3 regions of the Streptomyces sp. NPDC091281 genome follow, and region 1 is predicted to be linked to each of the others. Evidence: riboswitches for the same ligand, from Rfam matches in the RefSeq annotation. Region 1 holds a riboswitch; each other region holds the start of a gene.
What was found. A riboswitch is a leader RNA that binds a small molecule or an ion and turns the genes downstream of it on or off. The one in region 1 is predicted to bind S-adenosylmethionine.
Positions count from the first base shown of each region.

Region 2: another riboswitch for S-adenosylmethionine. It lies ahead of ACIQPQ_RS15295 (amino acid ABC transporter permease); the one in region 1 lies ahead of ACIQPQ_RS04020 (aminotransferase class V-fold PLP-dependent enzyme).
Region 3: another riboswitch for S-adenosylmethionine. It lies ahead of thrC (threonine synthase); the one in region 1 lies ahead of ACIQPQ_RS04020 (aminotransferase class V-fold PLP-dependent enzyme).

Region 1 is NZ_JBIVUY010000001.1:915,188-918,413, reverse strand. Features, by position in the region: gene ACIQPQ_RS04020 (aminotransferase class V-fold PLP-dependent enzyme) at 1-1,428, opposite strand, end outside; SAM riboswitch class IV at 1,618-1,734, opposite strand; gene trpD (anthranilate phosphoribosyltransferase) at 1,816-2,880, opposite strand; gene ACIQPQ_RS04010 (cytochrome bc complex cytochrome b subunit) at 3,049-3,226, opposite strand, start outside.
Region 2 is NZ_JBIVUY010000005.1:144,509-147,734, reverse strand. Features, by position in the region: gene ACIQPQ_RS15300 (glutathione S-transferase C-terminal domain-containing protein) at 1-801, shown strand, start outside; SAM riboswitch class IV at 868-977, shown strand; gene ACIQPQ_RS15295 (amino acid ABC transporter permease) at 1,358-2,338, shown strand; gene ACIQPQ_RS15290 (amino acid ABC transporter ATP-binding protein) at 2,335-3,226, shown strand, end outside.
Region 3 is NZ_JBIVUY010000004.1:518,620-521,845, reverse strand. Features, by position in the region: gene ACIQPQ_RS13895 (trehalose-6-phosphate synthase) at 1-181, opposite strand, end outside; gene ACIQPQ_RS13890 (glucosyl-3-phosphoglycerate synthase) at 302-1,246, opposite strand; SAM riboswitch class I at 1,433-1,580, shown strand; gene thrC (threonine synthase) at 1,599-2,879, shown strand; gene ACIQPQ_RS13880 (MoaD/ThiS family protein) at 2,876-3,151, shown strand.

The DNA.
Region 1 (3,226 bases):
CACGCAGCGGCCGTCCTCCGTGCGGTACCGCCACTTCGCGCCCTCGCGCACCAGTTCCCGCACCGCGGTCACGAAACGCTCGACGTGCTCGTCGGGGGTCCCGGCGCCGAAGCTCACCCGGATGGCGTTGAGGGACTTCTCGCCGGGCGCCGCCTCGGGCGCGCCGCACTCGCCCTGGGTGCCGGGGTCGCTGCCGAGCAGGGTGCGCACCAGCGGGTGGGCGCAGAACAGGCCGTCGCGGACGCCGATGCCGTACTCGGCGGAGAGCGCGGCGGCGAAGTGGGAGCTGTTCCAGCCCTCCACCACGAACGAGATCACGCCGACCCGGGGCGCGTCGTCGCCGAACAGCGACAGGACCCGCACCTCGGGCACCTCGGCGAGGCCCGCGCGGACCGTGGCGATCAGGTACTCCTCACGGGCGACGAGGGCGTCGAAACCGGCCTCGGTGAGCGCCTTGCAGGCGGCGGCGATGGAGTAGGCGCCGATGACGTTCGGGGAGCCCGCCTCGTGCCGGGCGGCGCTGTCGTGCCACTCCACGTCCACTCCCCCGTCGGTCCGGCGGGTGACCCGGCGGCTGGCGCCGCCGCCCGCGAGGTACGGGTCGGCCGCGCGCAGCCAGTCCGCGCGGCCCGCGAGGACCCCGGCGCCGAAGGGGGCGTACAGCTTGTGGCCGGAGAAGGCGACCCAGTCGACGTCGAGGTCCTGGACGGAGACCGGGTGGTGCGGGGCGAGCTGGGCGGCGTCCAGGACGATCCGGGCGCCGTGCGCGTGCGCGGCGGCGGCCAGCTCCCGCACCGGCCACAGCTCGCCGGTGACGTTGGAGGCGCCGGTGACGCAGACCAGGGCGGGGCCGTGCGGGTCGCGGGCGGCGAGGGCGCGCTCCAGGGTGGTGACGGCCTCGGCGGGGGTGCGCGGGGCGTCGAGGTAGGTGACGCGGGCGTCGCGCCAGGGCAGCAGCGAGGCGTGGTGCTCGGTCTCGAAGACGAAGACCTGGCAGTCGGCGGGCAGCGCGGCGGCGAGCAGGTTGAGGGAGTCGGTGGTGGAGCGGGTGAAGACGACCTGGTCGTCGGCGCGGCAGCCGAGGAAGTCGGCGACGGTGCGGCGGGCGTTCTCGAACAGGTCGGTGGAGAGCTGGGAGAGGTAGCCGGCCCCGCGGTGGACGCTGCCGTAGTAGGGGGCGTACGCGGCGACGTCGTCCCAGACCCGCTGGAGGGCGGGGGCGCTGGCCGCGTAGTCGAGGGCCGCGTAGGTGACCTCGCCGCCCGTCACCAGCGGGACGGTGACGTCCCGGCCGAGGACGGGCAGCGGGCCACAGGCGGCGGGGGCGTCGGCGGCGGGCACCTCGGCGGAGGAGGCGACGACGACGGAAGCGGTGGCGGAGGCGGCGGCGGGGGCGGTGCGGGCGGCGGCGGAGGTGGCAGCGGACATGGCGAACTCCCGTTCGTGGCAGGCGGTTTCACCGCGCGAGCGGGCATGGCTCAAGCGCGGGAGACACGTGAAGGCGTGCGGAAAAAGGGGGATGCGGAGGCGGGGCTCTGCGGCCCTATCGCATTCGCTTGCTCACGGGGTACTCCTCCGAGGACCAGGACCCCTGGTGCTCACTCCGAGGAGTAAAGGGGTCCGCGCTTGCCGCAGACCTCGCTGCCTACGGCCTGGTCTTCACCCGGGGCACCCCGCCACGGACGGAGGGTTGCCGGACAGTCGGCCGGGGCCTCATGACTGTCGCTCATGACCTGGTACAGCATCTTGCCACACGATCATGGGAACGCAAGACGCGGTCCGGATGGTGGACCGCGCCCCGCGTTCCCGCCGCGCTCAGGCGTGGGTGGCGGCCGCCCAGCGGGCCAGGGTCTGCTTCGCGGCCCCGGAGTCGATGGACTCGGCGGCCCGCGCCATCCCGTCCCGCAACTGCTCGGCGAGCGGCGCCCCGGTGGGGTCGAGGGCGACGAGGGCGGCGGCCGAGTTCAGCAGGACGGCGTCGCGCACCGGGCCCTGCTCCCCGTCCAGCAGCCGGCGGGCCACGCCCGCGTTGTGGGCCGCGTCGGCGCCGCGCAGCGCCTCCACGGGCACCAGGTCGAGGCCGACGTCGCGCGGGTCGAAGCTCTCCTCGGCGACCTTGCCGTCCCGCACCACCCACACCCGGGAGGTCGCGGTGGTCGTCAGCTCGTCGAGTCCGTCGTCGCCCCGGAACACCAGCGAGGAGTGGCCGCGTTCGGCGAAGACGCCCGCGACGATCGGCGCCATCCGCGGATCGGCCACCCCGACCGCCTGGGCCCGTACCCGGGCCGGGTTGGTCAGCGGACCGAGCACGTTGAACACCGTGCGGATGCCCAACTGGCCGCGGGCGGCGCCCGCGTGACGCAGCGCCGGGTGGAACCTGACGGCGAAGCAGAAGGTGATCCCGGCCTCCTCGGCGACCTCCGCGACCCGCTGCGGGGTCAGGTCGAGGCGCACGCCGAGCTGCTCCAGGACGTCGGAGGCGCCGGAGGCGGAGGACGCGGCCCGGTTGCCGTGCTTGACGACCTTGGCGCCGGTCCCGGCCACCACGATCGAGGACATCGTGGAGATGTTCACCGTCTTGGCGCCGTCGCCGCCGGTGCCGACGATGTCGACGGTCCGGCCGGGCACCTCGATCACGTTGGCGTGCGCGTACATCGCGCGGACCAGGCCGTTGATCTCCTCGACGGTCTCGCCCTTGGCGCGCAGCGCCACCACGAAGCCCGCGATCTGGGCGTCGGTGGCCTCGCCGCGCATGATGCGGTCCATCGCCCAGGCGGTCGCGTCGGCGCTCTGGTCCCGGCCGTACAGCAGGGCGTTCAGCACCTCGGGCCAGGAACGGTCCGCCGCGGTGTCGCCTCCTGCGGGGGTCACAGCGCTCATCAGCCGCTCCTGGGTCAGTGTCGTCCCGCCGTACGGGACCCGTGTCTCGACGGGGTCCACCCTATCCAGCCCCGGACAGGGCGAAGGGCCCCGTCCGGGGTGCGGACGGGGCCCTTCGCGCACTGCGTGGCGACGCAGCGGTGAACCGGTGATCAGGCGGTCAGGGGATCAGTGGTGGCCGTGGCCGCTGGTGATCTCCTTGTACTCCTCGACGGTCGGCTTCGGGATCTGGCTCTCCTCGCCGAAGTACGACTTGCTGAGCTTGACGCGGGTCTTCTCGATCGGCGACACCTTGCGCTCGACACCGTTCTCGTCGACCGTGGCGCCGATCTCGGCGGGCGCGTAC
Region 2 (3,226 bases), on a different contig from region 1:
GTGCCCGGCCGCTACCGCCTCCACCTCTCCCCGGCCGACCCGGACGGGCTGCGCATCGCCGTCACCCACAGCCTCCTCGGCCTCGACCGCGCCTGTCCGGTCACCGTCCTGCCCGCCGTCCCCGACTGTCCCGACGGCGGCCACTCGGCCCTGCGGCCCCTCTACGACGCCAGCGCCCACCGCTACACCGGCCCCGCCGTCGGCCCCGTCCTCAGCGACGACTGGTCCGGCCGCATCGTCTCCACCCACGGCCCCGACATCGCCCGCGACCTGGCCCGGCGCTTCGGCGGCGGCCGGGCCGTCCTCCACCCGTGCGGCGCCGAGTCCGAGATCGAGGCCGTCGAGCGGATGTGCGCCGAGGGCATCGAGGAGGCCGCCCAGCGGGCCGGGGCCGCCGCGGCCGGGGAGCCCGAGCGGGCCGTCGCCCTGGACACCCTGCTCGCCACCCTCGACGTCCTCGAACGCGGACTCGCCGCCCAGCCTCACCTGATCAGCCATCAGATCACGGCGGCCGACGTCGAGTTGTGGGTGACGCTCGTCCAGCTCGACACCGTCCACCGCCACCATCTGGACGCCGAGGCCGTCCGCCGGATCGCGGGCCACCGCGCGCTGTGGGACTACGCCCGCCGCCTGGCCGCCCACCCCGCCTTCGGCACCCACCTCGACCTCGACGCCGTGGCCCGCCGCCACCACGCCCGCTGTCAGGGCCTGGAGGCAGCCGGCTCCGCCGTCCAGATCCTGGACTGGGCCGCCCACACCGAGCCCGCCCAGGACACGGCACCGCAGGTCGAACGCCCCTGACCCGTTCCACCCCTCGGACCGGCGTTGACATTCATCCGGCCAACTGTCTTACTTACGCCCCAGAACGGTCATGAGCGTCAGCGACAAGCCCTGGCTTGCTGACCGGCAACCCTCGCTCGGCGGTGGGGTGCCCCAGGTGACGACCGGACCGGATGACGTTTCGGTAAGCGCGAGGGCCCCAGGGGCCGGAAGAAACACGGTGACGGACATGTACGCAGCTCCCAGGACGGCGCCCCGCCGCTCCGCGGGCTGCGTACGCCCGTACGCGCAGCCCCTGGTCGCCGACCGCGCCGTCGACCTCCTCCGCGTGAACAGCGCACTGTGTACCGCACCGGGCCGTGCCCGCTGTCGGGGCTGACCCCTCACACCGCCCCGCTTCCGCGTTCCTGACGCACACCGGCCCACCGGTGTGCCGTTGCCCGCCCCATCCCGGTTCTCCGTACGCCTCCGTGCGCCGTGCCCACGCGCCCGGCGCGGAGCGGTCCCCGCCGCCCCGCCGCCGCGGTCACCCACGTACGCCGTGGTCCGGGATGCCCGACTCCATCCGGAGCCCCTCATGACCGAACCCCCAGGCGCCGTCACCCTCGCCGAGGCACCGCCCGCCGACACCCCGCCGCCGCCCCGGCTCACCGCCCAGCGCGTGCAGCCGCTGCGCCGCCCGGGACGCTGGATCGCCACCGCCGTCGTCCTCGTCCTCGTCGCCCAGTTCATCCACGGACTGATCTCCAACCCGTTCTACCAGTGGGACCGCTTCGGCTACTGGTTCCTGCGGCCGGTCATCCTCGACGGTCTGCTGATCACCCTCGAAGTCACCGCCTACAGTGCCGTGTTGGGTCTCCTCGGCGGCATCCTGCTCGCCCTCGCCCGGCTCTCCCGCAGCCCCGTGCTCCGCGCGGTCAGCTGGACCTACGTCTGGGCGCTGCGCTCCATCCCGCTCATCGTGGTGCTGCTCTTCCTCTACAACTTCAGCGCCCTGTACAAGACGTTGAGCATCGGCGTGCCGTTCGGACCGGCCTTCTTCACCTTCGACGAGTCCCGGCTCGCCACCGACAAGGCGATCGCCGTCATCGGCCTCAGCCTCAACGAGGCGGCCTACGCGGCCGAAGTGGTCCGCGGCGGCATCCTCTCCGTGGACCAGGGCCAGCACGAGGCGTCCTCCGCGCTCGGCCTGCCCAAGGGCTACCAGTTCCGCCGGATCGTCTTCCCGCAGGCCCTGCGCTCGATCACCCCGAACTACGTCAACCAGCTGATCGGCCTCGTCAAGTCCACCTCGCTGGTCTTCTACGTGTCCCTGCTCGACCTGTTCGGCACCGCCCAGACCATGGGCTCCACCTACCCCGGCGACATCGTGCCGCTGCTCCTGGTGGTCACCGTCTGGTACCTGATCCTCACCAGCCTCGTCTCCGTCGTCCAGTTCTACGTCGAGCGCTACTACGCGCGGGGCGCCTCGCGCACCCTCCCGCCGACGCCGTTGCAGAAGCTGCGCACCGGTCTGACCGACCTGCGTGCCCGAATCCGCAGGGAGACCGCCGTATGAGCACCGAGACCGTCAAGAACGCGGGCACCGTGAACGACGCGGGCACCGTCAGGAACCCGGCAGACGCCGGCGACGCCGCCGGGCAGTCCGACACGGACCCCGACACCGACACGGGTACGGGTACGGGTTCGGGCGAGGTGAAGGCCGCCGGCGCGCTCATAGGTGCCGAGGTCGCGCCCGCCGCCGTGGAGGTCCACGACGTGCACAAGTGGTACGGCGCCCACCGGGTGCTGGACGGCGTCGACCTGACCGTGCGGCCCGGCGAGGTCACCGTCATCCTCGGCCCGTCCGGCTCCGGCAAGTCCACCCTGCTGCGGGTCATCAACCACCTGGAGAAGCCGGAGATCGGCTACGTCAGCGTCAACGGCGAGCTGATCGGCGTACGCCGCCACGGCGACCGGCTGCGCGAGCTGAGCGAGCGGGCCATCCTCGCCCAGCGCAGCCGCATCGGGTTCGTCTTCCAGAACTTCAACCTCTTCCCGCACCTCACCGTGCTGGACAACGTCGCCGCCGCGCCCGTCGCCACCGGCAGGCTCGCCAAACCCGAGGCACTGGCCCTGGCTCGCGAACTCCTCGACCGGGTCGGCCTCGCCGACAAGTCCACCGCCTACCCAAGGCAGTTGTCAGGCGGCCAGCAGCAACGCGTGGCCATCGCCCGCGCGTTGGCGCTGCGTCCCGGCGTGATCCTCTTCGACGAGCCCACCTCCGCACTCGACCCGGAACTCGTCGGTGAGGTCCTGGCCGTCATCAAGGACCTGGCCACCAGCGGCACCACCCTCGTCATCGTCACCCACGAGGTCGGCTTCGCCCGCGAGGTCGCCGACCGGGTCGTCTTCATCGACGGCGGCAGGATCGTCGAACAGGGCCCGCCCGCCGAGGTGCTGGACA
Region 3 (3,226 bases), on a different contig from region 1:
ACAGCGCGTCCGCGTCGGGCCCGATCGCGGACAGACCGGAGACCAGCCCGCCGCCGCCCCTGCGGGCGTGCAGCGCACCGTCCTCCCGCACCTCGTAGGAGACCGGGCCGCGGTTGGACGCGACCAGCACCCGGGCGCCCTGACGGGCACCCCCGGCGGCGGCGTCGTGCGTGGAAGCCATAGCCCTCAACCTAGCCCGGTCCCCAAACGCTCAAACGTACGGAAGCGGACCTTCCACGGGGGGTGCCCGGTCGTATACGGACCGCGTATACGGCCTGCTCGCGGGGGCCGCGGGCCGGTTTCAGGCCACCTTGCGGGCGGCGTACTCGGCGATCTCCGCCATCGGCGGACGCTCCTCCGTGTCCACCGAGTACGTGCGCGGCTCGAAGCCGTCCGCGCCGCGCTCGAACTGGGTCAGCGCCGGGCGGATCAGATGCCCGCGGGCCAGCCGCAGCTGCGCCGTGCGGTAGATCGCCGCCGCCATCCGGCCGAGGGCCTGCCCGTCCTGGTGACGGTGCTTGCGCACCCCCACGTCGACCTGGGCGAGGGCGTCCAGCCCCACCAGGTGCAGGGCGTCCACCAGCATGCCCAGCTCCACGCCGTAGCCGACGGGGAAGGGAAGCTGCTCCAGCAGGCTGCGGCGGGCCGCGTACTCCCCGCCGAGCGGCTGCACGAAACCGGACAGCTGCGGCCAGTGCATGTTCAGCAGCGGGCGGGCCATGAGTTCCGTCACCCGGCCGCCCTGACCGGCCGCGCCGCCCAGCGGGCGGTCGTACATCGCCTTCACGAGGTCCACGTCCGGGTCGGTGAGCAGCGGGCCCACGATCCCGAGGACGAAGTCGGAGGAGAACTCCTTCAGGTCGGCGTCCACGAAACAGACGATGTCGCCGCCCGTCACCAGCAGGGAACGCCACAGCACCTCGCCCTTGCCGGGCACGGCCGGGACGCGCGGCAGGATCGTGTCGCGGTGCACCACCCGGGCGCCCGCCGCCGCCGCGACCTCCGAGGTGCGGTCGGTGGACCCGGAGTCGATCACGACGATCTCGTCCACCAGAGGGACCTGGCGCATCAGGTCGTGCCGGATCACGGCCACGATGTCGCCGACCGTCTCCTCCTCGTTCAGCGCGGGCAGCACCACGGACACCGTCTGGCCCGAGGCGCGCTTCGCGGCGAGGACGCGGTGCAGCGGGCGGTCGTCGACGGACCAGGAGCGGGTGGTCAGCCAGCGCTCAGCTTCTTCCAGCACGGTCGGCGGCTCCTCACTGTCGTGATCACTTCCGGCACACCCCGCACACACGGAGTGACCGTGAGATCCATCTCGCGGTTCGGACGTCTCACTCAACTGTCCTGGCCTTCGGTTACAGTCTTGAACAACGCGGATGACCATCGCATGTCCCGCATGCCGAGGCCGCCCGCCCCCACAACTTCATACCGCTCATCCAGAGGGGCAGAGGGACACGGCCCGATGAAGCCCCGGCAACCCTCCAGCCGACCCGTCACACACATCAGTGGCGAGGCTCCCGGCTCGGGAAGGTGCCAAATCCGTCTCACGGCGAAACGCGTCGTGAGGAAGATGAGGAGAAAGGGCCTCGCCTCACATGGCTGCGCAGACAGTTGAACGCACCACCACCCCCGTCGACCTCGGTTCCGCCACCGCGCTGTCCTGCCGCGAATGCGGCCACCGCGTCCCCCTCGGCCCCGTCTTCGCCTGCGCCGAATGTTTCGGCCCGCTGGAGATCGCCTACGACTTCTCCTCCTACGAGGCCGAGGAGCTGCGCAGGCGCATCGAGGCGGGCCCCGCGAACATCTGGCGCTACGCGCCGCTGCTGCCCGTCCCCGCGGACGTGGCGGGCAAGCCCAACCTGAACCCCGGCTGGACCCCCCTCGTCCAGGCCGACAACCTCGCCCGCGAACTCGGCGTCACCGGCGGCCTGTACGTCAAGGACGACTCCGGCAACCCCACGCACTCCTTCAAGGACCGGGTCGTGGCGCAGGCGCTGGAGGCCGCCCGCGCCTTCGGGTTCACCACCCTCTCCTGCTCCTCCACCGGCAACCTCGCCGGAGCCGTCGGCGCCGCCGCGGCCCGCGCGGGCCTGCGCTCCTGCGTGTTCATCCCGCACGACCTGGAGCAGGGCAAGGTCGTCATGGCCGCCGTCTACGGCGGCGAACTCGTCGGCATCGAGGGCAACTACGACGACGTCAACCGCTTCTGCTCCGAACTCATCGGCGACCCGGCCGGTGAGGGCTGGGGCTTCGTCAACGTCAACCTGCGGCCCTACTACGCCGAGGGCTCCAAGACGCTGGCGTACGAGATCTGCGAACAGCTCGGCTGGAAGCTGCCGGACCAGCTCGTCGTGCCGATCGCCTCCGGCTCCCAGCTCACCAAGATCGACAAGGGGCTCCAGGAGCTGATCCGCCTCGGCCTCGTCGAGGACCGCCCCTACGCGATCTTCGGCGCGCAGGCCGAGGGCTGCTCCCCGGTCTCCACCGCCTTCAAGGCGGGCCACGAGGTGGTCCGCCCGCAGAAGCCGAACACCATCGCCAAGTCCCTCGCCATCGGCAACCCGGCGGACGGGCCCTACGTCCTGGACATCGCGCGCCGCACCGGCGGGGCCGTCGAGGACGTCACCGACGAGCAGGTCGTCGACGCGATCAGGCTGCTGGCGCGGACCGAGGGCATCTTCGCGGAGACCGCGGGCGGCGTCACCGTCGGCGTCACCCGCAAGCTGATCGAGAACGGTCTGCTCGACCCGGCGAAGACGACCGTGGTCCTCAACACCGGCGACGGGCTCAAGACCCTCGACGCGGTGGCCGGCACCGGCCTCACCACCACCATCCGCCCGAACCTGGACTCCTTCCGAGAGGCTGGCCTCGCATGAGCGTGACCGTCCGTATCCCGACCATCCTGCGCACCTACACCGGCGGGCAGGCCGAAGTCAGCGCGGAGGGCACCACCCTCGGCGAGGTCATCGGCGACCTGGAGAAGCACCACACCGGCATCGCCGCCCGCGTCCTGGACGACCAGGGCAAGCTGCGCCGCTTCGTGAACGTCTACGTCAACGACGACGACGTCCGCTTCGAGCAGGGCCTGGAGACCGCCACCCCGGACGGCGCGGGCGTCTCGATCATCCCGGCCGTCGCGGGCGGCTGACCGCGCCGGCCCGACCCCCGGGCGGTTGACCGCCGTTCAGTACCCGCCGGTAGTGACCGTCGGTAACAGCGATTA